DNA from 2 places in the Lysinibacillus sp. FSL K6-0057 genome. Region 2 is predicted to be linked to the other one. Evidence: a T-box and tRNA genes for the amino acid it is inferred to sense, from the RefSeq annotation. Region 2 holds a T-box; the other holds one or more tRNA genes.
What was found. A T-box is a leader RNA that pairs with one kind of tRNA and senses whether it is charged. The one in region 2 lies ahead of alaS (alanine--tRNA ligase), so its partner is inferred to be a tRNA-Ala.

Region 1: it encodes a tRNA-Ala, which carries the amino acid that the T-box ahead of alaS (alanine--tRNA ligase) is inferred to sense. The anticodon was not compared.

Annotation. Positions count from the first base shown of each region.
Region 1 covers NZ_CP152047.1:117,843-130,121, forward strand. Annotated here, with positions in the region: rRNA gene MHB40_RS00555 (23S ribosomal RNA) at 1-547, shown strand, start outside; rRNA gene rrf (5S ribosomal RNA) at 663-778, shown strand; tRNA gene MHB40_RS00565 (tRNA-Val) at 789-864, shown strand; tRNA gene MHB40_RS00570 (tRNA-Thr) at 868-943, shown strand; tRNA gene MHB40_RS00575 (tRNA-Lys) at 951-1,026, shown strand; tRNA gene MHB40_RS00580 (tRNA-Leu) at 1,045-1,129, shown strand; tRNA gene MHB40_RS00585 (tRNA-Gly) at 1,165-1,239, shown strand; tRNA gene MHB40_RS00590 (tRNA-Leu) at 1,245-1,333, shown strand; tRNA gene MHB40_RS00595 (tRNA-Arg) at 1,341-1,417, shown strand; tRNA gene MHB40_RS00600 (tRNA-Pro) at 1,427-1,503, shown strand; tRNA gene MHB40_RS00605 (tRNA-Ala) at 1,519-1,594, shown strand; rRNA gene MHB40_RS00610 (16S ribosomal RNA) at 1,738-3,228, shown strand; tRNA gene MHB40_RS00615 (tRNA-Ile) at 3,323-3,399, shown strand; tRNA gene MHB40_RS00620 (tRNA-Ala) at 3,412-3,487, shown strand; rRNA gene MHB40_RS00625 (23S ribosomal RNA) at 3,578-6,505, shown strand; rRNA gene rrf (5S ribosomal RNA) at 6,573-6,688, shown strand; gene MHB40_RS00635 (LytTR family DNA-binding domain-containing protein) at 6,788-7,459, opposite strand; gene aceA (isocitrate lyase) at 7,674-8,957, shown strand; gene aceB (malate synthase A) at 9,070-10,668, shown strand; gene MHB40_RS00650 (O-methyltransferase) at 10,940-11,605, opposite strand; gene MHB40_RS00655 (LysR family transcriptional regulator) at 11,735-12,279, shown strand, end outside.
Region 2 covers NZ_CP152047.1:3,425,485-3,437,763, forward strand. Annotated here, with positions in the region: gene MHB40_RS17110 (acyl-CoA dehydrogenase family protein) at 1-194, opposite strand, end outside; gene MHB40_RS17115 (LLM class flavin-dependent oxidoreductase) at 191-1,537, opposite strand; gene MHB40_RS17120 (MetQ/NlpA family ABC transporter substrate-binding protein) at 1,552-2,388, opposite strand; gene MHB40_RS17125 (methionine ABC transporter permease) at 2,403-3,005, opposite strand; gene MHB40_RS17130 (methionine ABC transporter ATP-binding protein) at 2,998-4,077, opposite strand; gene MHB40_RS17135 (MetQ/NlpA family ABC transporter substrate-binding protein) at 4,118-4,927, opposite strand; gene MHB40_RS17140 (DUF1292 domain-containing protein) at 5,197-5,724, opposite strand; gene MHB40_RS17145 (DUF1292 domain-containing protein) at 6,978-7,286, opposite strand; gene ruvX (Holliday junction resolvase RuvX) at 7,306-7,722, opposite strand; gene MHB40_RS17155 (IreB family regulatory phosphoprotein) at 7,725-7,991, opposite strand; gene alaS (alanine--tRNA ligase) at 8,080-10,740, opposite strand; T-box leader at 10,829-11,045, opposite strand; gene corA (magnesium/cobalt transporter CorA) at 11,114-12,079, opposite strand.

The DNA.
Region 1 (12,279 bases), 1.7 Mb from region 2:
GACCTACAAGTCGAGCAGGGTCGAAAGACGGGCTTAGTGATCCGGTGGTTCCGCATGGAAGGGCCATCGCTCAACGGATAAAAGCTACCCCGGGGATAACAGGCTTATCTCCCCCAAGAGTCCACATCGACGGGGAGGTTTGGCACCTCGATGTCGGCTCATCGCATCCTGGGGCTGTAGTCGGTCCCAAGGGTTGGGCTGTTCGCCCATTAAAGCGGTACGCGAGCTGGGTTCAGAACGTCGTGAGACAGTTCGGTCCCTATCCGTCGTGGGCGTAGGAAATTTGAGAGGAGCTGTCCTTAGTACGAGAGGACCGGGATGGACACACCGCTGGTGTACCAGTTGTCTTGCCAAAGGCATCGCTGGGTAGCTATGTGTGGACGGGATAAGTGCTGAAAGCATCTAAGCATGAAGCCCCCCTCAAGATGAGATTTCCCATTACGCAAGTAAGTAAGATCCCTCAAAGACGATGAGGTAGATAGGTTCGAGGTGGAAGTGTGGTGACACATGGAGCTGACGAATACTAATCGATCGAGGACTTAACCAAAAAAGTTTGAAACATTCAATGCATCGTTTATCCAGTTTTGAAAGAACAAGAAAGTTTTGAAAAAAGCTTGCATTTATAATGAAATATGTTATAATAAATCTTGTCTTTTAAAAAGTCTAGTGATGATGGCAAAGAGGTCACACCCGTTCCCATACCGAACACGGAAGTTAAGCTCTTTAGCGCCGATGGTAGTTGGGGGCTTCCCCCTGTGAGAGTAGGACGTCGCTAGGCATAGTACCCAGGAGGATTAGCTCAGCTGGGAGAGCATCTGCCTTACAAGCAGAGGGTCGGCGGTTCGAGCCCGTCATCCTCCACCATATGCCGGTTTAGCTCAGCAGGTAGAGCAACTGACTTGTAATCAGTAGGTCGTGGGTTCGATTCCTATAGCCGGCACCATTTTTTCGAGCCATTAGCTCAGTTGGTAGAGCATCTGACTTTTAATCAGAGGGTCGAAGGTTCGAGTCCTTCATGGCTCACCATTTTTGAAATAATAATAAGCGGGTGTGGCGGAATTGGCAGACGCACTAGACTTAGGATCTAGCGCCGCAAGGCGTGGGGGTTCGACTCCCTTCACCCGCACCATTATTTTCATTGCCAGATAAAAAACTTATGCACATGCGGAAGTAGTTCAGTGGTAGAACACCACCTTGCCAAGGTGGGGGTCGCGAGTTCGAACCTCGTCTTCCGCTCCAAATGTGCCGGGGTGGCGGAACTGGCAGACGCACAGGACTTAAAATCCTGCGGTAGGTGACTACCGTACCGGTTCGATTCCGGTCCTCGGCACCATTTTAATGCGCCCGTAGCTCAATTGGATAGAGCGTCTGACTACGGATCAGAAGGTTATGGGTTCGACTCCTGTCGGGCGCGCCAAAAGAACAACGGGAAGTAGCTCAGCTTGGTAGAGCACTTGGTTTGGGACCAAGGGGTCGCAGGTTCGAATCCTGTCTTCCCGACCATTTCCTATAAATTATGGGGCCTTAGCTCAGCTGGGAGAGCGCCTGCCTTGCACGCAGGAGGTCAGCGGTTCGATCCCGCTAGGCTCCACCAAGTCAATTTATGAACCTTGAAAACTGAACAAGCAAAACGTAATCAATAAAGTTTTAAGTAGCTAGCTTCGGCGAGTGAACGAAACAAAAATTTTGGACATCAAAATTGATGCCAGCAAAACAATTTGAGCTAATCAAATTTCTTTTATGGAGAGTTTGATCCTGGCTCAGGACGAACGTTAGCGGCGGACGGGTGAGTAACACGTGGGCAACCTACCCTATAGTTTGGGATAACTCCGGGAAACCGGGGCTAATACCGAATAATTTGTTTCACCTCATGGTGAAACACTGAAAGACGGTTTCGGCTGTCGCTATAGGATGGGCCCGCGGCGCATTAGCTAGTTGGTGAGGTAACGGCTCACCAAGGCGACGATGCGTAGCCGACCTGAGAGGGTGATCGGCCACACTGGGACTGAGACACGGCCCAGACTCCTACGGGAGGCAGCAGTAGGGAATCTTCCACAATGGGCGAAAGCCTGATGGAGCAACGCCGCGTGAGTGAAGAAGGATTTCGGTTCGTAAAACTCTGTTGTAAGGGAAGAACAAGTACAGTAGTAACTGGCTGTACCTTGACGGTACCTTATTAGAAAGCCACGGCTAACTACGTGCCAGCAGCCGCGGTAATACGTAGGTGGCAAGCGTTGTCCGGAATTATTGGGCGTAAAGCGCGCGCAGGTGGTTTCTTAAGTCTGATGTGAAAGCCCACGGCTCAACCGTGGAGGGTCATTGGAAACTGGGAGACTTGAGTGCAGAAGAGGATAGTGGAATTCCAAGTGTAGCGGTGAAATGCGTAGAGATTTGGAGGAACACCAGTGGCGAAGGCGACTATCTGGTCTGTAACTGACACTGAGGCGCGAAAGCGTGGGGAGCAAACAGGATTAGATACCCTGGTAGTCCACGCCGTAAACGATGAGTGCTAAGTGTTAGGGGGTTTCCGCCCCTTAGTGCTGCAGCTAACGCATTAAGCACTCCGCCTGGGGAGTACGGTCGCAAGACTGAAACTCAAAGGAATTGACGGGGGCCCGCACAAGCGGTGGAGCATGTGGTTTAATTCGAAGCAACGCGAAGAACCTTACCAGGTCTTGACATCCCGTTGACCACTGTAGAGATATAGTTTCCCCTTCGGGGGCAACGGTGACAGGTGGTGCATGGTTGTCGTCAGCTCGTGTCGTGAGATGTTGGGTTAAGTCCCGCAACGAGCGCAACCCTTGATCTTAGTTGCCATCATTTAGTTGGGCACTCTAAGGTGACTGCCGGTGACAAACCGGAGGAAGGTGGGGATGACGTCAAATCATCATGCCCCTTATGACCTGGGCTACACACGTGCTACAATGGACGATACAAACGGTTGCCAACTCGCGAGAGGGAGCTAATCCGATAAAGTCGTTCTCAGTTCGGATTGTAGGCTGCAACTCGCCTACATGAAGCCGGAATCGCTAGTAATCGCGGATCAGCATGCCGCGGTGAATACGTTCCCGGGCCTTGTACACACCGCCCGTCACACCACGAGAGTTTGTAACACCCGAAGTCGGTGAGGTAACCTTTTGGAGCCAGCCGCCGAAGGTGGGATAGATGATTGGGGTGAAGTCGTAACAAGGTAGCCGTATCGGAAGGTGCGGCTGGATCACCTCCTTTCTAAGGATTATTTCGGAATACAAACCTTGGGTTTGTAAGATTACGTTTTGCGTTCAGTTTTGAAGGTTTATGAAATATAATAAAACTTCTAAGAGGGCCTATAGCTCAGCTGGTTAGAGCGCACGCCTGATAAGCGTGAGGTCGATGGTTCGAGTCCATTTAGGCCCACCATATATACCTCTTGGGGCCTTAGCTCAGCTGGGAGAGCGCCTGCCTTGCACGCAGGAGGTCAGCGGTTCGATCCCGCTAGGCTCCACCATTTTTTTGTTCTTTGAAAACTGGATAAAACGACATTGAAATTGTAACAAACACATTTATTTTTTAAGTTTTTTTATAGGCTTAATAACTTGGTTAAGTTATTAAGGGCGCACGGCGAATGCCTTGGCACTAGGAGCCGAAGAAGGACGGCACTAACACCGATATGCTTCGGGGAGCTGTAAGTGAGCTTTGATCCGGAGATTTCCGAATGGGGGAACCCACTACGTTTAATCGCGTAGTATCTTGACGTGAATACATAGCGTCTTGAAGGCAGACCCAGGGAACTGAAACATCTAAGTACCTGGAGGAAGAGAAAGAAAAATCGATTCCCTGAGTAGCGGCGAGCGAAACGGGAAGAGCCCAAACCAAGAGGCTTGCCTCTTGGGGTTGTAGGACACTCAATACGGAGTTACAAAAGAGCGAGTTAGATGAAGCGACTTGGAAAGGTCCGCCAGAGCAGGTAAAAGCCCTGTAGTCGAAAGTTCGTTCTCTCCTGAGTGGATCCTGAGTACGGCGGAACACGTGAAATTCCGTCGGAATCCGGGAGGACCATCTCCCAAGGCTAAATACTACCTAGTGACCGATAGTGAACCAGTACCGTGAGGGAAAGGTGAAAAGCACCCCGGAAGGGGAGTGAAAGAGATCCTGAAACCGTGTGCCTACAAGTAGTTAGAGCCCGTTAATGGGTGATAGCGTGCCTTTTGTAGAATGAACCGGCGAGTTACGATTACGTGCGAGGTTAAGCTTTAGAAGGCGGAGCCGCAGCGAAAGCGAGTCTGAATAGGGCGAAATAGTACGTGGTCGTAGACCCGAAACCAGGTGATCTACCCATGTCCAGGGTGAAGGTGAGGTAACACTTACTGGAGGCCCGAACCCACGCACGTTGAAAAGTGCGGGGATGAGGTGTGGGTAGCGGAGAAATTCCAATCGAACTTGGAGATAGCTGGTTCTCTCCGAAATAGCTTTAGGGCTAGCCTCGTGATGAGAATACTGGAGGTAGAGCACTGTTTGGACTAGGGGGCCATCCCGGTTTACCGAATTCAGACAAACTCCGAATGCCAGATATTTATACACGGGAGTCAGACTGCGAGTGATAAGATCCGTAGTCAAAAGGGAAACAGCCCAGACCACCAGCTAAGGTCCCAAAGTAATCGTTAAGTGGAAAAGGATGTGGCGTTGCACAGACAACCAGGATGTTGGCTTAGAAGCAGCCATCATTTAAAGAGTGCGTAATAGCTCACTGGTCGAGTGACGCTGCGCCGAAAATGTATCGGGGCTAAACGATTCACCGAAGCTGTGGATTGACATCTACGATGTCAGTGGTAGGAGAGCGTTCTAAGTGCGTTGAAGTCAGACCGGAAGGACTGGTGGAGCGCTTAGAAGTGAGAATGCCGGTATGAGTAGCGAAAGACGGGTGAGAATCCCGTCCACCGTATGACTAAGGTTTCCTGAGGAAGGCTCGTCCGCTCAGGGTTAGTCGGGACCTAAGCCGAGGCCGATAGGCGTAGGCGATGGACAACAGGTTGATATTCCTGTACCACCTCCTCACCGTTTGAGAAATGGGGGGACGCAGTAGGATAGGGTAAGCGCGCTGTTGGATATGCGCGTCCAAGCAGTAAGGCGTGTGTGTAGGCAAATCCGCACACTGTAACGTTGAGCTGTGATGGCGAGTCCGTATGGACGAAGTTCCTGATTTCACACTGCCAAGAAAAGCCTCTATCGAGGTGAGAGGTGCCCGTACCGCAAACCGACACAGGTAGTCGAGGAGAGAATCCTAAGGTGTGCGAGAGAACTCTCGTTAAGGAACTCGGCAAAATGACCCCGTAACTTCGGGAGAAGGGGTGCTCTTGAGCGTGCAAGCGCATGAGAGCCGCAGTGAATAGGCCCAGGCGACTGTTTAGCAAAAACACAGGTCTCTGCAAAACCGTAAGGTGACGTATAGGGGCTGACGCCTGCCCGGTGCTGGAAGGTTAAGAGGAGTGGTTAGCGCAAGCGAAGCTGCGAATTGAAGCCCCAGTAAACGGCGGCCGTAACTATAACGGTCCTAAGGTAGCGAAATTCCTTGTCGGGTAAGTTCCGACCCGCACGAAAGGCGTAACGATCTGGGCACTGTCTCAACGAGAGACTCGGTGAAATTATAGTACCTGTGAAGATGCAGGTTACCCGCGACAGGACGGAAAGACCCCGTGGAGCTTTACTGTAGCCTGATATTGAATTTTGGTACAACTTGTACAGGATAGGTAGGAGCCAGAGATCTCGGAGCGCCAGCTTCGAAGGAGGCGTCGGTGGGATACTACCCTGGTTGTATTGAAATTCTAACCCATGCCCCTTAGCGGGGCAGGAGACAGTGTCAGGCGGACAGTTTGACTGGGGCGGTCGCCTCCTAAAAGGTAACGGAGGCGCCCAAAGGTTCCCTCAGAATGGTTGGAAATCATTCGTAGAGTGTAAAGGCACAAGGGAGCTTGACTGCGAGACCTACAAGTCGAGCAGGGTCGAAAGACGGGCTTAGTGATCCGGTGGTTCCGCATGGAAGGGCCATCGCTCAACGGATAAAAGCTACCCCGGGGATAACAGGCTTATCTCCCCCAAGAGTCCACATCGACGGGGAGGTTTGGCACCTCGATGTCGGCTCATCGCATCCTGGGGCTGTAGTCGGTCCCAAGGGTTGGGCTGTTCGCCCATTAAAGCGGTACGCGAGCTGGGTTCAGAACGTCGTGAGACAGTTCGGTCCCTATCCGTCGTGGGCGTAGGAAATTTGAGAGGAGCTGTCCTTAGTACGAGAGGACCGGGATGGACACACCGCTGGTGTACCAGTTGTCTTGCCAAAGGCATCGCTGGGTAGCTATGTGTGGACGGGATAAGTGCTGAAAGCATCTAAGCATGAAGCCCCCCTCAAGATGAGATTTCCCATTACGCAAGTAAGTAAGATCCCTCAAAGACGATGAGGTAGATAGGTTCGAGGTGGAAGTGTGGTGACACATGGAGCTGACGAATACTAATCGATCGAGGACTTAACCAAAACGTTTGAACCATTCAATGCACGTTTATCCAGTTTTGAAAGAATAATTCTTTCAATTTAATACATGTCTAGTGATGATGGCAAAGAGGTCACACCCGTTCCCATACCGAACACGGAAGTTAAGCTCTTTAGCGCCGATGGTAGTTGGGGGCTTCCCCTTGTGAGAGTAGGACGTCGCTAGGCAAATGAAAGACCAGAGAATTTTTTCTCTGGTCTTTTTGCTGTATTCAAATTGAAGAAAGTTTAAAATAGGCTGTCTCTCAAAAAAGACAGCCTATATGCTTAAAACTCAAGAGCATGTCGAAGATCATTTATATAGGATTGACTCACTGGTAACTCACTTCCATCAATTAATGTAACAATAAAATTTGACGTTAAATCACGGGCCATTTTTTTGATGAAATGTATATTTACTATGTAAGATCTATGGATACGAATAAAACATGACGGTAATCTTAATTGAAGTTCTTTAAGCGTAATGCTCGTTTTAAACTGCTCACCATCTACATAAAACCATGTCTTTTTCTGTAGGCTTTCTATATGAGAAATTTTATTGATTGCCACAGGACTCCATTCCTCCTCTTGCTTTCCAGTTAAAAATTGAAACGGTTCTGCTTTTTTTGTTGTAAAAGATGACGGTAAGACAATGACTAGTGCAGCAGGCTTATTTTGAATGTATATGGGGTAACCAATGCCGTAATATGGCGTTTCGAATAGGGAATTATCTAATACGGCATCTGTTTTTTTGTGAGTCTGTAACACTTGGTAAGCAATACTCCCAGGTAATACTTGTTGACCTACCTCTAATTGAATACTTGTATGGCCAGAGTGAAAATAAATATAAGAATTTTCAACAGCAATTGCAATGGATGAATCAGCAGGAATCCAGTCTTTCAACATAAAAATATATTGTTGTGAAATATCTTTTACGAAAGAATTTAACTCATTGTTCATTGTGAATAGCCCCCTTGTTTGTAAACAGTCTTCCAAATTTCATCGTCAAAAAAGGTAGTTTTATCCTTAAAATTTGATCTTTTATCGAAAAATAATGAAAATTCAAACAGTCTGTTATATATTAATTTACAACAAATAAACCTGTTATGGAACAGATAATTAAAAGTTTTTTAACAGAGTATATTGTACACAAAGGGGAAGGTGGAATTTCAATATGTCAACTCGTCAAGAAAGAATCGAAGCTTTAGAAAAACAATGGGCTGAAAACCCACGCTGGGCTGGTATTGAACGCACATATTCAGCTGAAGAGGTTGTTAAATTACAGGGTACTGTAGTAATTGAACAAACATTAGCACAAAAAGGTGCTACTCGACTTTGGAATTCATTACATGAGGAACCGTTTATTAATGCATTGGGGGCATTAACGGGGAATCAGGCAGTACAACAAGTAAAAGCTGGATTAAAGGCTATCTATCTATCAGGATGGCAAGTAGCTGCAGATGCAAACCTGTCTGGACAAATGTATCCTGACCAATCATTATATCCTGCTAACTCTGTACCAGCAGTAGTAAAACGAATTAATCAAGCACTTCAACGTGCAGATCAAATTGATCATGCTGAAGGACGTGTCGATCAATTTGATTGGTTCGCACCAATCGTAGCAGATGCAGAAGCAGGTTTTGGTGGACCTCTGAACGTATTTGAGCTTGTAAAGGGTATGATTGAAGCTGGAGCAGCTGGTGTTCACTTAGAAGATCAATTAGCTTCCGAAAAGAAATGTGGACATCTTGGAGGTAAAGTATTACTTCCAACGCAAAATGCTGTTCGTAACTTAGTTGCTGCGCGTTTAGCAACAGATGTTATGGGTGTAGATACAATTCTAATCGCGCGTACCGATGCTGATGCTGCTGATATGGTTACTTCAGATATTGATCCACGTGATGCAGAGTTCATCACTGGTGAACGTACACCTGAAGGCTTCTTCCGTACAAAACCAGGTATCAAACAAGCAATTGCTCGTGGTTTAGCTTACGCACCATATGCAGATTTAATTTGGTGTGAAACTTCTAAACCATCACTTGAGGAAGCACGTGAATTTGCTGAAGCTATTCATGCAGAATTCCCAGGTAAAATGCTTGCATACAACTGCTCACCTTCATTCAACTGGAAAGCAAATCTTTCAGAAGAAGAAATTGCAGAGTATCAACGCGAACTTGGTAAATTAGGTTATAAATTCCAGTTTGTTACTTTAGCAGGTTTCCATGCACTTAACCACTCTATGTTTGAGCTTGCTCATGACTATAAAGATAATGGTATGGCTGCATATTCTAAGCTACAGCAAGCAGAGTTTGCTTCTGAGTCTAAAGGTTATACAGCTACACGTCACCAACGCGAAGTAGGTACTGGATACTTTGATGAAATCTCTCAAGTTATTTCAGGTGGTACTTCTTCTACAACAGCGATGGCAGGTTCTACTGAAACAGAACAGTTTGTATAAGTCGCCGTTTAAATACGTGTTTTCCTAAATTCATAATCATAGAATAGTCTCCTCCGCTCCTCCTAAAGCGGAGGATGACGAAACTAAAATGGCAAAGGTGGGTAAACAACTAATGGAACAAGCAACGACAGGTAAGCTTAAAATTGTTGGAGAACAAAACGAGCAAACTAATGAAATTTTAACACCTGAAGCTCTTGAGTTTGTTCTTGCCCTGCACGAAAAATTTGATGCTCGCCGTAAGGAGCTGTTGGAGGCTCGACAAGAACGCCAAAAACGCCTTGATGCGGGAGAGAAACTGGACTTCCTACCAGAGACAAAGCATATTCGTGAAGGTGATTGGGTAATTGCACCACTTCCAAATGACTTGCAAGATCGCCGTGTTGAAATTACAGGGCCAGTTGATCGGAAGATGGTTATTAATGCGTTAAATTCTGGAGCAAAAATGTTTATGGCATGCTTTGAGGATGCATCTTCTCCGACATGGGAAAATATGATTGGTGGTCAAATTAATATGCGTGATGCTATTAATAAGACGATTGAATTTACACAAGCATCCAATGGTAAAACATATAAATTAAATGATGAAACAGCAGTGCTGTTAGTTCGTCCACGAGGTCTACACTTGCTTGAGAAGCATGTACTAGTCGATGGAGAGCCGATTTCAGGCAGTTTCTTTGACTTCGGTTTATATTTATTCCACAATGCCAAAAACGCGCTGGCACAAGGTACAGGACCATATTTCTATCTACCTAAGCTTGAAAGCCATTTAGAGGCTCGACTATGGAATGATGTCTTTGTGTTTGCCCAAGATTATATTGGTATTCCACAGGGGACAATAAAAGCTACTGTATTAATCGAAACGATTTTAGCCGCGTTTGAGATGGATGAAATTTTATTTGAGTTACGTGAACATTCAGCTGGTTTGAATTGTGGTCGCTGGGATTATATTTTCAGCTACATTAAACGTCTACGCAATCAAGCTGAAGTTATTTTGCCAGACCGTGGGCAAGTAACGATGACGGTACCTTTCATGAAAGCCTATACATCTTTATGTATTCAAACATGTCACAAGCGGAATGCACCAGCAATGGGCGGAATGGCAGCACAAATTCCTGTTAAAAATGATGATGAGGCGAATGCGGTAGCATTTGCAAAGGTTGCAGAAGATAAACGTCGTGAGGCAACAGATGGGCATGACGGTACTTGGGTAGCACATCCTGGTATGGTTGCAACAGCGATGGAGCAATTTGATGCTATTATGACAACGCCTAACCAAATTCATAAAAAACGTGAAGATGTACACGTATCTGCCGAAGATTTAGTAGCGGTACCAGAAGGAACAATTACAATTGAAGGTCTTCGTATTAACTGTAGTGTTGGTGTACAATATATTGCTTCATGGCTTCGAGGTAACGGAGCTGCACCAATCAATAACTTGATGGAGGATGCTGCAACAGCAGAGATCTCTCGTACACAAGTATGGCAATGGATCCGTCATCCGAAAGGTATCTTAGATGATGGACGTGGTATTACATTAGCGTTTGTTTTAGAAATATTGGAAGAAGAACTTGTGAAAATTAAAGAGGCTGTTGGGGAACAAGCCTATAACAGTGGTCGCTATGAAGAAGCTGCTGAACTGTTTAAATCCTTAATTGAACAAGATGAATTTGCGGAATTCTTGACACTTCCAGGGTATGAAAAATTAGCGTAAAATACAAGTCTACTATCCAACATATCAAACTTTCCTAATAACTATGGATTGCACTCGGGTACAATCCAGCCTATTCCACTAACATAACGTGACGGGGTCTGTTCCCCCGTTTAAAGAGATGAGCACGCTTGAATTAAAAGGGGTCTATTAATAAAAGTTAAGAGATTTTAAGGGGTGAAAGATGTCTTGCTAGCTTAGATGGGGAGCAGTAAGGCATCTTTTTATAGTACATCCGCGTAACGGTTATTTAAGTTACGCGGATTTTTCTATTCTAGTTTACTATGGCTAGCACAAAACCGTCATACCCTTTCACACCAACTGTTTGTATGGCTGTTGCTTCGATTCTAGGGCATTCTTTTAGTAAATCCATAAATTTCTGTACGCCTCTAACACGTTCATCCTCACTATTTTCATCAGTTACCGCACCATTGCGCACTACATTATCTGCGATGATGATAGCGCCAGGGTGAGCTAATTTTAACGCCCACTGCAAGTAAGCAGGGTTATTGGGTTTATCGGCATCAATAAAGATAAAATCGAATAATAGTTCAGCTTTTTTTAAGTTTGGTAATATATCTAGGGCATTTCCTACAATGACCTCAACCTGTTGTTCATAGCCTGCATTCTCTATATTTTGCTTAGCGACTGAAGCATACTCTTCATTAATTTCTAAAGTCACTATTTTACCTTCTTGAGGAAGAGCTTGGGCTAAGCAAATACTGCTATAGCCACCAAGTGTGCCAATTTCTAAAATATTTGCTGCGCCTTTCATTTTAGCGAGTAAATATAATAGTTTGCCTTGAGTAGGGGATACGTCAATCTCTGGAATACCTGCAGCTTTATTAGCCTGTAGTACAGCATTAAGGTGTTCGTTTTCTGGTAGGAGCTTATTCATAAAATAGTCATCTACATGTTGCCAAACATTTAACTCTGTCATTATACAGTCCTCATTTCACTATGTTTTAAAGTGCAAGCTTGCCAATAAAGTGTATGATAGAATGAATCATAATAAAAATATATTATTATTATTTATACATAACTATAGATTATGAATTGAGGTTATATCATGAATAGTCATGGCTTAAAATTGTTTTATCAAGTTGCTGTTACAGGCAGTTTTACAAAAGCTGCAGAAATTCTATGCATAAGCCAGCCTGCCGTTTCAAGTCAAATCAAACGTTTTGAACATGAAATTGGCGTCCAGCTATTTCAGCAACAGGGACGTGGTGTAGTACTTACTGAATTCGGTGTGACACTGGCAGAAAAAGCGCAAAATCTGATCGCACTTGAACAACACATTGAAACATTTATAGAAGATTACCGACTTGCAAGAGCAGGGAATTTACACATTGTGGCTACCTATTTACCTGCCAATTTTTTAATTCCTAAATGGGCAGCTACTTTCAAGGCTGCAAATGAACAGGCGAATTTAATGATTACAACGACCAATACAAAGGATGCCTTTGAACAGTTAATAAACTATAAAGCGGATATGGCCATTTATGGTGGAGGAATGTCTGAAAGACCTAAAGAAATAGAGTGGGAGGAATTATATGAGGATGAATTATGGTTTGTAGTGTCACCAAATAATCGTTATGCACATCAATCTAT
Region 2 (12,279 bases):
ATTTCTTCTCCACCGTATTTTAAAGGCACTGTTAATCGAAAATAGCCTGCATCTTCTAAAATCTTAAAATGCTCAAACGGAAATTCTCCACTCTCATCATATCGATTAGCTGTATTCTCAATTTGTTTCGCTAAATTCTGAGCATATTGAACAAGCCTTTGCTCTCGTTCATTTCGAATAAAAATATCAATCATTCCTGAGTCACCTTACTTTTAGCAAAACGATTCAGCGGCTTTTTCAATCCTAAATGCTCTCTTAACGTTGTGCCTGTATAATCTTTACGATAAATACCTCGCTCCTGCAAAATCGGTACAACCTTGTCAACAAAATCCTCTAAATCGCGTGGTAATAACGGAAACTGTAGCATAAAGCCATCTGCTGCTTGCTCTAATATCCAACGCTCCATCTCATCTGCTATTTGTGTTGGTGTTCCGACAAAAGCATCGCGCTTTGCAGGTCCAAAAAGGCGTGCATACAAATCGCCAACTTTTAAATTTTCCTTTTTAATAATCTCTAAGTGTTCATAAAAGTGACTTTGAATACTATTAACTTCTGGGAATTCCACTTCGATAGCAGGTGTATCGAGGGAGTACTTTGAAAAGTCAACATTTCCCATGTACCCAGAAACAAATTTTAAGCTTTCGTATGGATCAATCAATGCCTGTAACTCATTAAATTTATGAACTGCCTCCTCCTCTGTATCACCCACTATTGGGGAAATTCCTTGTAAAACAAGAAGTTCCTCCTCCTTACGTCCAAATGGAATAAGCTGTGCCTTTAGTTGACGGTAGTGTTCTTTCGATTTTTCAATATCATCCCAATGGACAAATACAACTTCCGCTGTACGTGCAGCTAATTGTTGGCCTGGTTTAGATGCACCAGCCTCTACAATTACAGGCTGCCCCTGTACAGAACGAGCAATATTTAATGGACCTTTAACAGATAAATAGTTTCCCTTAAATGATGTTTCATGCACTTTATGACGATCATAAAATCGATTATTATCTCGGTCATAAAGAAAAGCGTCGTCTTCCCATGAATCCCATAATGATTGAACAACATCGATAAATTCCTCTGCACGTTCATAGCGATGGTCATGCTCCCAATGCTTATCGCGACTAAAATTTAAAGCCGTTTCCCCTGTGGCATCTGCTGTGGTTACTAAATTCCAAGCAACCCTCCCATTGCTTATATGATCGATAGACATTAACTGTCTTGCTAGCACATATGGCTCACTGTATGTCGTTGAAGCAGTTGCACCCAGTCCAATTTTAGTTGTTGCCGCCGCTAAAGCCGTAATTTGAATTAATGGATCAAAGCGATTTAAAATATGTGGGTGTGACTCATGATTAATGGCTAAACTGTCAGCAACAAAAGCTATATCAAATTTTCCTTTTTCCGCAATCTGCGCTACTTTTTGTAATGCTTGAATATCGATGCTTGCATTTGCTTGGGCAGATGGGTGCCTCCATGCAGCCACATGCATACCTGCTCCAATTAAATATAAGGCCAGTTTTATTTCTTTTTTCTTAGTCATTATGATTCTCCTCCCTAATATGAATAGAAATCCTTCCATGTTGCTAATTCATCTAGCGGCATCTCCACTGGAATATAATTGCCATTTGATACTTCTTTAATAAATTTCCCCGTTTCATCGCGCTGGTAAATTTCCACTATTTTCTTCAATGTGTCATTATTTTTATCTTCTGCCTTTGCCACGATAACATTAATAAATGGTTTAGCTGTTTTACTCTCATGAATGATGGCATCTTTCAATATAAGACCAGCTTCTACAGCAACACCATTATTAATAATGGCAAAATCAGCATCCTCCATCACACGTGGCGTTGTTGCACCATCAACAGGCAAAATTGTTAAGTTTTTGGGATTACCTTTAATTCGATCTTCTCCACCGTTACCATCAAAAGTGTCCGTTACGGTTAGTAGTCCATGCTCCTGAAGCAGCAGCAAAGCTCTACCCCAGTTGGAAGGATCATTTGGCACGGCAATTTTTGCGCCTTCTTTTATATCATCTAGCGATTTATATTTGTTTGAATATAAGCCAATTGGTGCCATTATCGTTGTGCCAATTGCCTGTAAATCCGAGTTATTGTTCGTATTAAATAAATTTAAATACGCAACATGTTGAAAAGCATTAATATCGACTTCTCCCTCCGCCAATGCCTGATTCGGGTCATATTGCGCAGAGAATGTTACTAATTCAAGGTTAATGCCCTCCTTACTAGCCTGTTCCTTTACATACTCCCATGTTTTCAATTCTGAGCTACGGATACCGACCTTCACAGTATCTTTTTCATCTGCTTCTGCACATGCTGCTAGTAAAAATAATAATGTAAAAAGTCCTATTACATATTTCAGCTTTTTCATGTTCACATTCTCCCTTAAGACACCCTACGTATTTTTCGTTCAAGACTATTACCAATGCTTTGAATAACCTGTACAAGTGCAACTAAAATGACCACTGTAACTAATATCGTCGTATTATCAAAACGTTGATATCCGTAAGTAATAGCAACATCACCTAAACCACCGCCTCCAACAGCTCCTGCCATAGCCGTCGCACCAATAAGTCCAATCGTTGCAGTCGTGACGCTTAAAATTAAGGATGGAAAGGCTTCAGGCAACAAAAACTTTCGAATAATTTGAAATGGAGAAGCTCCCATTGCTTTGGCTGCTTCAATAATGCCCTCATCCACCTCTAATAATGAATTTTCTATTAATCTTGAAATATATGGTCCAATATGCAAGACTAACGGCACAATGGCAGCAGTTGTACCAATAGCGGTGCCAACGAGTAATCTTGTGAATGGAATGATTGCAACAAGTAAAATAATGAATGGAATGGAACGCAATGTATTGACGATCGGATTGACAATCGAGAAGATTAATTTATTTTCAAGAATATGTCCTTTTCTCGTCACAACTAAGATGATCCCTAAAATAAAGCCTAAAATGGCACCAAAAAATAAAGAAAGGCTAACCATGTACAGCGTATCTAGAACCGCGTTGATAATAATTTGTGTGCTCACTTTCACGTGCAACAACCTCCTCTATTTGAATATTTTTAGCCTGAATAAATAGAAATGCTTTTTGTATATCTTTTTCAGAACCAACGAGCTCCACGATTAAATGGCCGAATGGGATTCCTTGTAACTCAGTGATATTGCCAAATAAAACATTGACATCTACAGCAAACTTCTTAGCTACCTGTGAGACAATCGGCTGTCCGACGTCTACTCCTATGAATTTTAAATTGTAAATTTTTTTAGAGGCATCTATACTTTTTAACTGTTCATAAACAGAAGATGGGATTTCGTCCCGAACAACTGATTGGACAAAATTTTTAGTTGTCTCTTCTCTTGGTGTAGAAAAAATTTCAAGTACATTACCTGTTTCAATGATTCTTCCATTTTCCATGACAGCTACACGATTACAAATATCCCGGATAACTTCCATTTCATGCGTAATCATCAAAATCGTAATACCATACTCTATATTGACCTTCTTTAGTAAAGCTAAAATCGATTTGGTCGTTTGTGGGTCGAGAGCCGAAGTTGCTTCATCACATAAAAGGATAGTTGGTTTTGTCACTAGTGCTCTAGCAATGCCGACTCTTTGTTTCTGCCCGCCTGATAGCTCGTCAATATAACGATCAGTTTTATCCGCTAAGCCAACAAATGCTAAAGCCTCTTTTACTTGACCTTCCAAATTCGATTTTTTTACGCCACTTATGATTAAAGGCATTGCCACATTTTCAAATACAGTTTTAGAATGAAGAAGATTAAAGTGTTGAAAAATCATACCGATTTTTTTCTTCTCCTCTCGAAGCTGCTTTTTAGTGAGCGTAGTTAATTCTTTGCCATTCACAAGTACTCGTCCAGAAGTTGGCTCCTCCAGTAAATTTACTGTGCGAATCAGTGTACTCTTACCAGCACCACTAAAGCCGATAACACCAAAAATATCCCCCTTCTGAATCGTTAAATTGATATGATTTAGGGCCGTTACAGTCGAAGTACCGACCTGGAATTCTTTTGTCGTTTCAATAAACTCAATCATGCACGTCTACCTCCTTAGCATTTATGTTGATTGCAAAGCTTTAAAATGCTGGGACAACAGCACCCTTATACTGATCTTCAAAGAAAGAACGCGCCTTTTCACTTGTTAACCACTTAACAACTGTCTGTATAGCTGGATCATCCTTTTTTTCATTTGTCGATGCTATTATATTGACATAGGGTGATTCAGAATCTTCTATAATGAGGGCATCCTTCACAGGATTATAGCCCCCTTCTAAGGCATAATTTGTATTAATAGCAGATGCTTCGACATCATCTAATGAACGAACAAGTAATGGAGAATCAACACCTATAAATTGAATACTCTTCTCATTTTTCGTAATATCTTCGACTGTATAATCACTTTTCTTGGTTTTATCTAATTCAATCAAGCCATTATTTTGAAAAAGTAATAACGCTCGTGAAAAATTGACAACATCATTAGGTACAGCAACCTTTGCATTTTGTGGCAAATCATTAATTTTTTTTATTTTCTTCGAATACACACCAAATGGTTCAATATGAATTCCTTTTACACTGACTAAATCTAAATGACTTTCTTTATTCGTCTGTTCTAAAAACGGAACATGTTGAAAATAGTTAAAATCCAGCTCGCCATCTGCCGTTTGTTGGTTCGTTTGAACAGCATCTTTTATTATGGTAATGTCTAGTTTCACTCCATCCGTTTCAAGATCTTTTGCTAAATACTCCAATACTTCCGCATGAGGAACACTGGCAGCTCCTACTTTTAATGTTACAATGTCCTCTTTACTAGCCTCTCCTTTGTTTGTGCAACCAGCCAACAAGCCTATTACCAATGCACCGATAAGCAATTTCAAACCTAATCTCATCACATTTCCTCCTTAGTAAATAAATTTACTTGGTTTAATTTAAAACAAATCTTATCTATTTACTCAGAATTGGTCAATGCCTCTTTTATTCTATTTATTAAAAAATTCAGAAAACGAAGAGGAGAAATACATGTTTTTTCTCGAAAATCCCTTAAATTCATTTAAAAATACAAAAATTCCATTTACAGATAGAATATTTTTAGACCATTGATAGAAAATTTCTATTAATAAACAAAAAACTCTGAGTGGTTGTTAGCCACTCAGAGTTTTTACAATTCGTTTAATACATCTTCAACAAATGCCCATTCTTCATCAGTTTCAATTGGTAATAATTCTTCTATAGAACCGTCATTTCCAGACAGATATTGAGCCGCAAAAATATCTCGTTCCCCCATAGGTTCATCCGTCGCTGGTACATACAAAACATACGATTTACCGAATTGCTCAGATGAAAACGTATGAATGACTTCACAAACTTGATCTTTCCCTTCTTCGTCCGTCACCGTAATTAGCTGTGGCTCTTCCTCAAATTCATCAAGTAGTGTTAACACCACTTCATTAATCATTTCCCATTCTGTATCTGTTTCAACAGGCTGTAAATTGGTCATCTCACCTGTATTATCATCGTAATCAAAAGTCATCGCTGAAAGGTCCCCTGGGATTTCTTGACCTTTTTCATCTACAAGAGAAAATAACACATAAGACTTGTCCTCTGCATCAAATGTAAAGACCACACGACACTGCTGTTCCTTTCCATCTTTTCCGATAATCATAAATTCTTGCGTTTCTTCATTCATACGGTTTCCTCCTTTTTGACAATTTGATGTCAATTATTAAAAAGTTTTTTATTTAGTGGGGTTAAGGCACTTTTTGATTAGGTTCTTCTATTTTCGAGCGGAGCTTCTCTACTTTTGAGCGGGTCCACCCTCCTTAGGAGCGCTTCTTACCTACTTTTGAGCGGGTCGCCCCATCTTAGGAGCGCTTCTTCCTTACTTTTGAGCGGGTCCACCCTCCTTAGGAGCGCTTCTTCTCTACTTCTGAGCGGGTCCACCCTCCTTAGGAGCGCTTCTTCCCTACTTTTGAGCGGGTCGCCCCATCTTAGGAGCACTTCTTACCTACTTCTGAGCGGGTCGCCCCATCTTAGGAGCGCTTCTTCTCTACTTTTGAGCGGGTCCACCCTCCTTAGGAGCGCTTCTTCTCTACTTTTGAGCGGGTCCCCTCATTTTAGGAGCACTTCTTCCCTATTTTTGAGCGGGTCGCCCCATCTTAGGAGCACTTCTTCCCTACTTCTGAGCGGGTCGCCCCACCTTAGGAGCGCTTCTTACTTACTTTTGAGCGGGTCGCCCCATCTTAGGAGCGCTTCTTCTTTACTTTTGAGCGGGTCGCCCCATCTTAGGAGCGCTTCTTCTCTTCTTTTGAGCGGGTCCACCCTCCTTAAGAGCGCTTCTTCTCTACTTCTGAGCGGGTTCTCACATTTTAGGAGCGCTTCTTCTCTATTTTTGAGCGGATCACCCCATCTTAGGAACGCTTCTTCTCTATTTTTGAGCGGGTCGCCTCATCTTAGGAGCGCTTCTTACCTACTTTTGAGCGGGTCCACCCTCCTTAGGAGCGCTTCTTCCCTACTTTTGAGCGGGTCGCCCCACCTTAGGAGCGCTTCTTACCTACTTTTGAGCGGGTCCACCCTCCTTAGGAGCACTTCTTCTCTACTTCTGAGTGGGTCCACTCATTTTAGGAGCACTTCTTCCCTACTTCTGAGCGGGTTCTCCTATTTTTGGAGCACTTCTTCCCTACTTCTGAGCGGGTCCACCCTCCTTAGGAGCACTTCTTACCTACTTTTGAACGGATTCTCACATTTTAGGAGCACTTCTTCTCTACTTCTGAGCGGGTCGCCTCATTTTAAGAGCAATCCTCATCATTTGTGGATCAAAATTCACATATCTTCGAGCATTCACTCCTTAATTTAACAATCCTTGTACAAAGAAGAGTGTCAATAAAAAAGGAACAAGGACTGCAAGCTGCGATCCTTGTTCCTAGCTTTGAAGTTAGAAGATTATTCTTCGTTTTCATCCTCTAATGCATTTAAAACGTCCTCAACCATATCCCACTCTGCTTCAGTTTCGATTGGTGTTAATTCACCATCTTCACCATTTTCAGATGGTACGAATGAAGATACAAAGATTTCAACTGAACCATCTTCATCTTCCTCTGCACCTACCATTGAGTAAAACACATATGATTTGCCAAACTCTGGAGATTCATGAACGTGAATCACTTCACAAAGCTGCTCGTTTCCGTTTTCGTCAATCACTGTAATGTGTTGAACATGTAGTTCTTCTTCATGGTTATGCTCGTGTGTCATGCCTAAGTCACCTCATCAATTAATTTTTGCTATCTAAGTAGCCTTGTAAAATCATCACAGCTGCCATTTTATCAATGACCTGCTTGCGCTTTTTGCGACTCACGTCCGCTTCAATCAGCATGCGTTCTGCAGCCATCGTCGTTAAACGTTCATCCCATAACTTAACCGGTAGTGAAAATGTTTCTTCCAACAACTTTTTATAGTTCTCGGATGCTTCACCACGCGGTCCTACCGTATTATTCATGTTTTTTGGGTATCCTACAACAAATTCTGTTATAGTATATTCCTTTACTAGCTCGGCGATGCGGTCAATGCCGAACTCTCCGTTAGCCTCATCAATTTTTACGGTTTCAATACCTTGAGCAGTCCACCCCAGTGCATCACTTACTGCCACACCAACAGTTTTCGACCCAACGTCTAATCCCATAATTCTCATTTCTAGTCCTCGTTATTCTTTTTGATATAAAATTTAACAAGCTCCTCTAGAATTTCGTCACGCTCAAGCTTGCGAATTAAATTACGAGCATCCTGATGGCGAGGAATATACGCCGGATCACCAGAAAGTAAGTAACCAACAATCTGATTGATAGGATTATATCCCTTTTCCTCTAATGAAGAATGTACTTTCAACATTACCTGCTTGACTTCCTGTTCCATTGATTCTTCTGGAAAATTAAATTTCATCGTTTGATCAAATGAACTCATGACCAGCACCTCGCTTTCAGAAATAAGGAGATGTGCAAACACGCTCATCTCCAATTTCTCTTTATTATAACATGTTTTGGTGAATTAATTAAATGGATTTAATATAATCATACACAGAAAGTAGTGCTTCATCAAGTTTTGATGCATCTTTTGCACCTGCCATCGCCATATCTGGACGACCGCCACCTTTACCACCGCATGCTTCTGCAACCATTTTCACAATATTCCCCGCATGGTAATTGCCACCAACTAATTCTTTTGAAACACCAGCACATAACATGACTTTTTCGCCATCAACTGCTCCAAGAACAATGACTGCTTTTGGCATTTTCACTTTCAAGTCATCCATCATTTGACGAAGTTGATTGTTATCCTTCGCTTCCACTTTTGTAGAAAGAACTGTCACATCTCCAATTATTTGAGCGGCATCTACAATTGCTCCTGCTTGTGCATTGGCGATTTTTTGAGATAAAGCTTCGTTTTCACGTTGCAATTCTTTATAGTCGGCTTGTAATGCCTGTACTTTTGTGACAATATCTTTAGCATTTGCTTTTAATAATGCTGCTGCATCATTTAATAATGCTTCTTCTTCTTTTACTGCTTCATAAGCAACTTTACCTGTAACAGCTTCAATACGACGAGTACCTGCACCGATACCACCTTCTGAAACAATTTTGAAGAAGCCAATTTCAGAAGAGCGTTTAACATGGATACCACCACATAGCTCAATAGAATAATCTCCAATTGATACTACACGTACAACATCTCCATATTTTTCACCGAACAAGGCCATGGCACCCATTGCTTTTGCTTCATCAATGCCTTTTTCTTCAATAACGACCTCTATATCATCCCACACTTTTTCATTTACAATACGTTCAATTTGTTGTAATTCTTCTTTTGTAACTTGACCAAAGTGAGAGAAGTCAAAGCGTAAACGGTCAGGGCCTACATATGATCCAGCTTGGTTCACATGATCGCCTAGCACATCTTTTAATGCACGTTGCATAATATGTGTCGCTGTATGGTTTTTAATGATTAAATTACGATCATCACGATTGACCACTGCTTGCACTGCATCTTCCACATGCATTTCACCAGATTCAACTACTACTGTATGAAGCGGTTGACCATTCGGTGCTTTTTGAACATCTTTTACAATAGCCGTAAAACTATCATTTGAAATTGTACCACTATCGGCAATTTGGCCACCCATTTCAGTGTAGAATGGTGTCTTCGCTAAAATAACCAATGCTTCTTGACCTTCTGAAGCGACTTTTGCTACTTGACCATTGACGATCATTGCAGCGATTTCAGTACTAGCTGTTAACGTATCATAGCCAACAAATTCACTTGCAACCGTTAAGTTTGCTAATACTTCATTCTGTACTTGCATCGAGTCAACATCTTGACGAGCAGCACGCGCACGTTCACGTTGTTCTTCCATCGCTGCTTCAAAACCTTCATGATCTACTTTCATGCCGACTTCTTCTGCATATTCTTCCGTTAACTCGATTGGGAATCCATAAGTATCATATAAACGGAAAGCATCTGCTCCTGGAATATAATCATGACCAGCTGCTTTTTGAGATTCCACTACTTCATTAAAGATAGCCAAACCACCGTCTAATGTTTCATGGAAACGAATTTCTTCATTTTTAATGACACGTTGAATAAATTCGCATTTCTCCGTAACTTCTGGATAGAAGTCTTCCATAATTTTACCCACAGTTGGTACAAGTTCAAACATAAATGGTTTTTCAATACCAATTTGCTTAGCATAACGAACAGCACGACGTAGTAAGCGACGTAATACATAGCCACGGCCTTCGTTTGATGGCAGGGCACCATCGCCTATAGCAAATGCTACTGTACGGATATGGTCTGCAATCACTTTAAATGGTGTATTAATATCTTCTTCTGAGCCAAAGATTTCATTTAAATCTACTTCACCAGGACGCTTATATTTACGGTTGGCAAATTCCTCGATTTTTTCAATGATTGGCATAAATAAATCTGTATCAAAGTTCGTTGGTACATTTTGAACGACTGATACAATACGCTCTAAGCCCATACCTGTATCAATATTTTGCTTTGGTAGTGGCGTGTAAGTGCCATCAGGATTATGGTTGAATTGAGAGAACACAAGGTTCCAAATTTCAAGATAACGCTCGTTTTCCCCACCTGGATACATTTCAGGATCATTATCATCTGAGCCGTATTCTACACCACGATCATAAAAAATCTCTGAGTTAGGACCAGATGGACCTTCTCCAATATCCCAGAAATTTCCTTCCAAACGAATTAAACGTTCTTCTGGAATACCAATTTCCTGATGCCAAACATCATATGCTTCCTGATCTTCTGGGTGAATCGTAATAGATAATAACGCTGGATCAAAGCCCATCCATTTTTTATCCGTTAAAAACTCCCAAGCGTAATGAATCGCTTCTTTTTTGAAGTAGTCACCAATAGAGAAGTTTCCTAACATTTCAAAGAACGTATGGTGACGAGCTGTTTTCCCAACATTCTCAATATCGTTGGTACGGATTGATTTTTGTGCATTTGTAATACGTGGATTATCAGGAATGATACGCCCATCGAAATATGGTTTCAATGTTGCAACACCTGAGTTGATCCAAAGGAGTGATGGGTCATTTATCGGCACAAGTGGTGCTGATGGCTCATGATGGTGCCCCTTTTCTTTAAAAAATTCCAAATACATACGGCGAATATCTACTGCTTTCATTGGATAAATTCCTCCTATTTAATATTGTAAAATCACGATACGAATCCTGCGATTTACCGAAGAAAATAAAAAAAGCCCTCATCCCCAAAAAAGGGACGAGGACTTGTCATTAGTCTCGCGGTACCACCCTAGTTGTAAGTAAAAATTCTTACTTACCTCTTTAGCACTTGTAACGTCAGTGAACGGCAGGGATTAGCTGCACTCTGGAGTAGCTTTCGGCATTTGCTGCTGTGAGGATTTTTTCAGCCTAGAAATCCCTTTCTTGTACACAGACAAATACGTACTTTTTCCATCATCGTTTTTACTTTTTCTATCAAAAATTATAAAAAAAATCTATTGCGCTGTCAATTAGTACTAGTGTGACTAACACGAACTAAGCAATCATTTTTTTGAAATATACCCACATACCCCACGTAAAAATGACTAAAAAGGCACTGATCGCAATAGTTGTATAGGGTGAATCTTGATAAGGTAAAGGTACATTCATACCAAAAAAGCTAGTAATTACAGATAGCGGCAACATAATTGTCGAAATGACCGTTAATAAATTCAGCTTTTCAATAGATTTACCACTGATTATTGAAAAATACGTATCAAGCGTACTGTTAACTAAATCACGATAAGTCTCTGTGGAGTCGACAATTCGTTCTAGATGGTCATTCAAATCTTTATAGAATGGAATATTTTCTTCTTGAATATCAAATTTCCACTGGCCATTGATTGTTGAAAAAATTCTTCTTTGTGGCATAATGGCCTGACGAATTAAAATAATTGTCCGCTTCAGTGCAAGAAATTCCTCTGTCACCACTTTTGGTTGATAATCATAAATTTCTTCTTCCAGTTCATCTATACGTGCTCGAATTCGTTCTAATACCGGGAAGTATTCGTCTGTAATCCCGTCAATAATGGTATGCAATAAAAAATCAGTACCCTTTTCCAAATATTTTGGACTATTGATACAAACATTCTCCATGTTGCCTAGCCATTGCAACTTTTGTTTATGCACAGTTACAATATAGTTTGGTCCCATAAAAATATTTAACTCCACTGTTGTAATTTCATTATTACTTTTCTCATTATAGATTGGTGCATGGAGCACAAAAAATTTATAATCACCATAACTATCCATTTTCGGACGTGAGCCCTCATGTAAGCAATCTTCCACTGCTAGTGGATGAAAGCCAAATATATCTGCAATATTATTCAATTCATTATAACTATACGCATATAAATCTACCCATAATAAGTCTTCGTTAGGGATAGGAAGTTGTAAATCAATCATATTGAAATCATGTTGGACTGTCTTGCTGCTGTTATTATAATAGTGGATTTTAATCATTGCATTTCACCTCGTGTTTTGTTATTGAGGGAAACAAAAGGTCATCCTTTATCACCTTTTGTCTGCATCGGTGATCAGAAATCGATGACTTTTTAATTGTTTCCGTTTGCCTAAATGAAACTTATTCGGTTCAGGACTACTATCCATTTCTCATCACCTTCCTTTCATAACAAAAACACGCCTTCTACGAATGAAGGCGT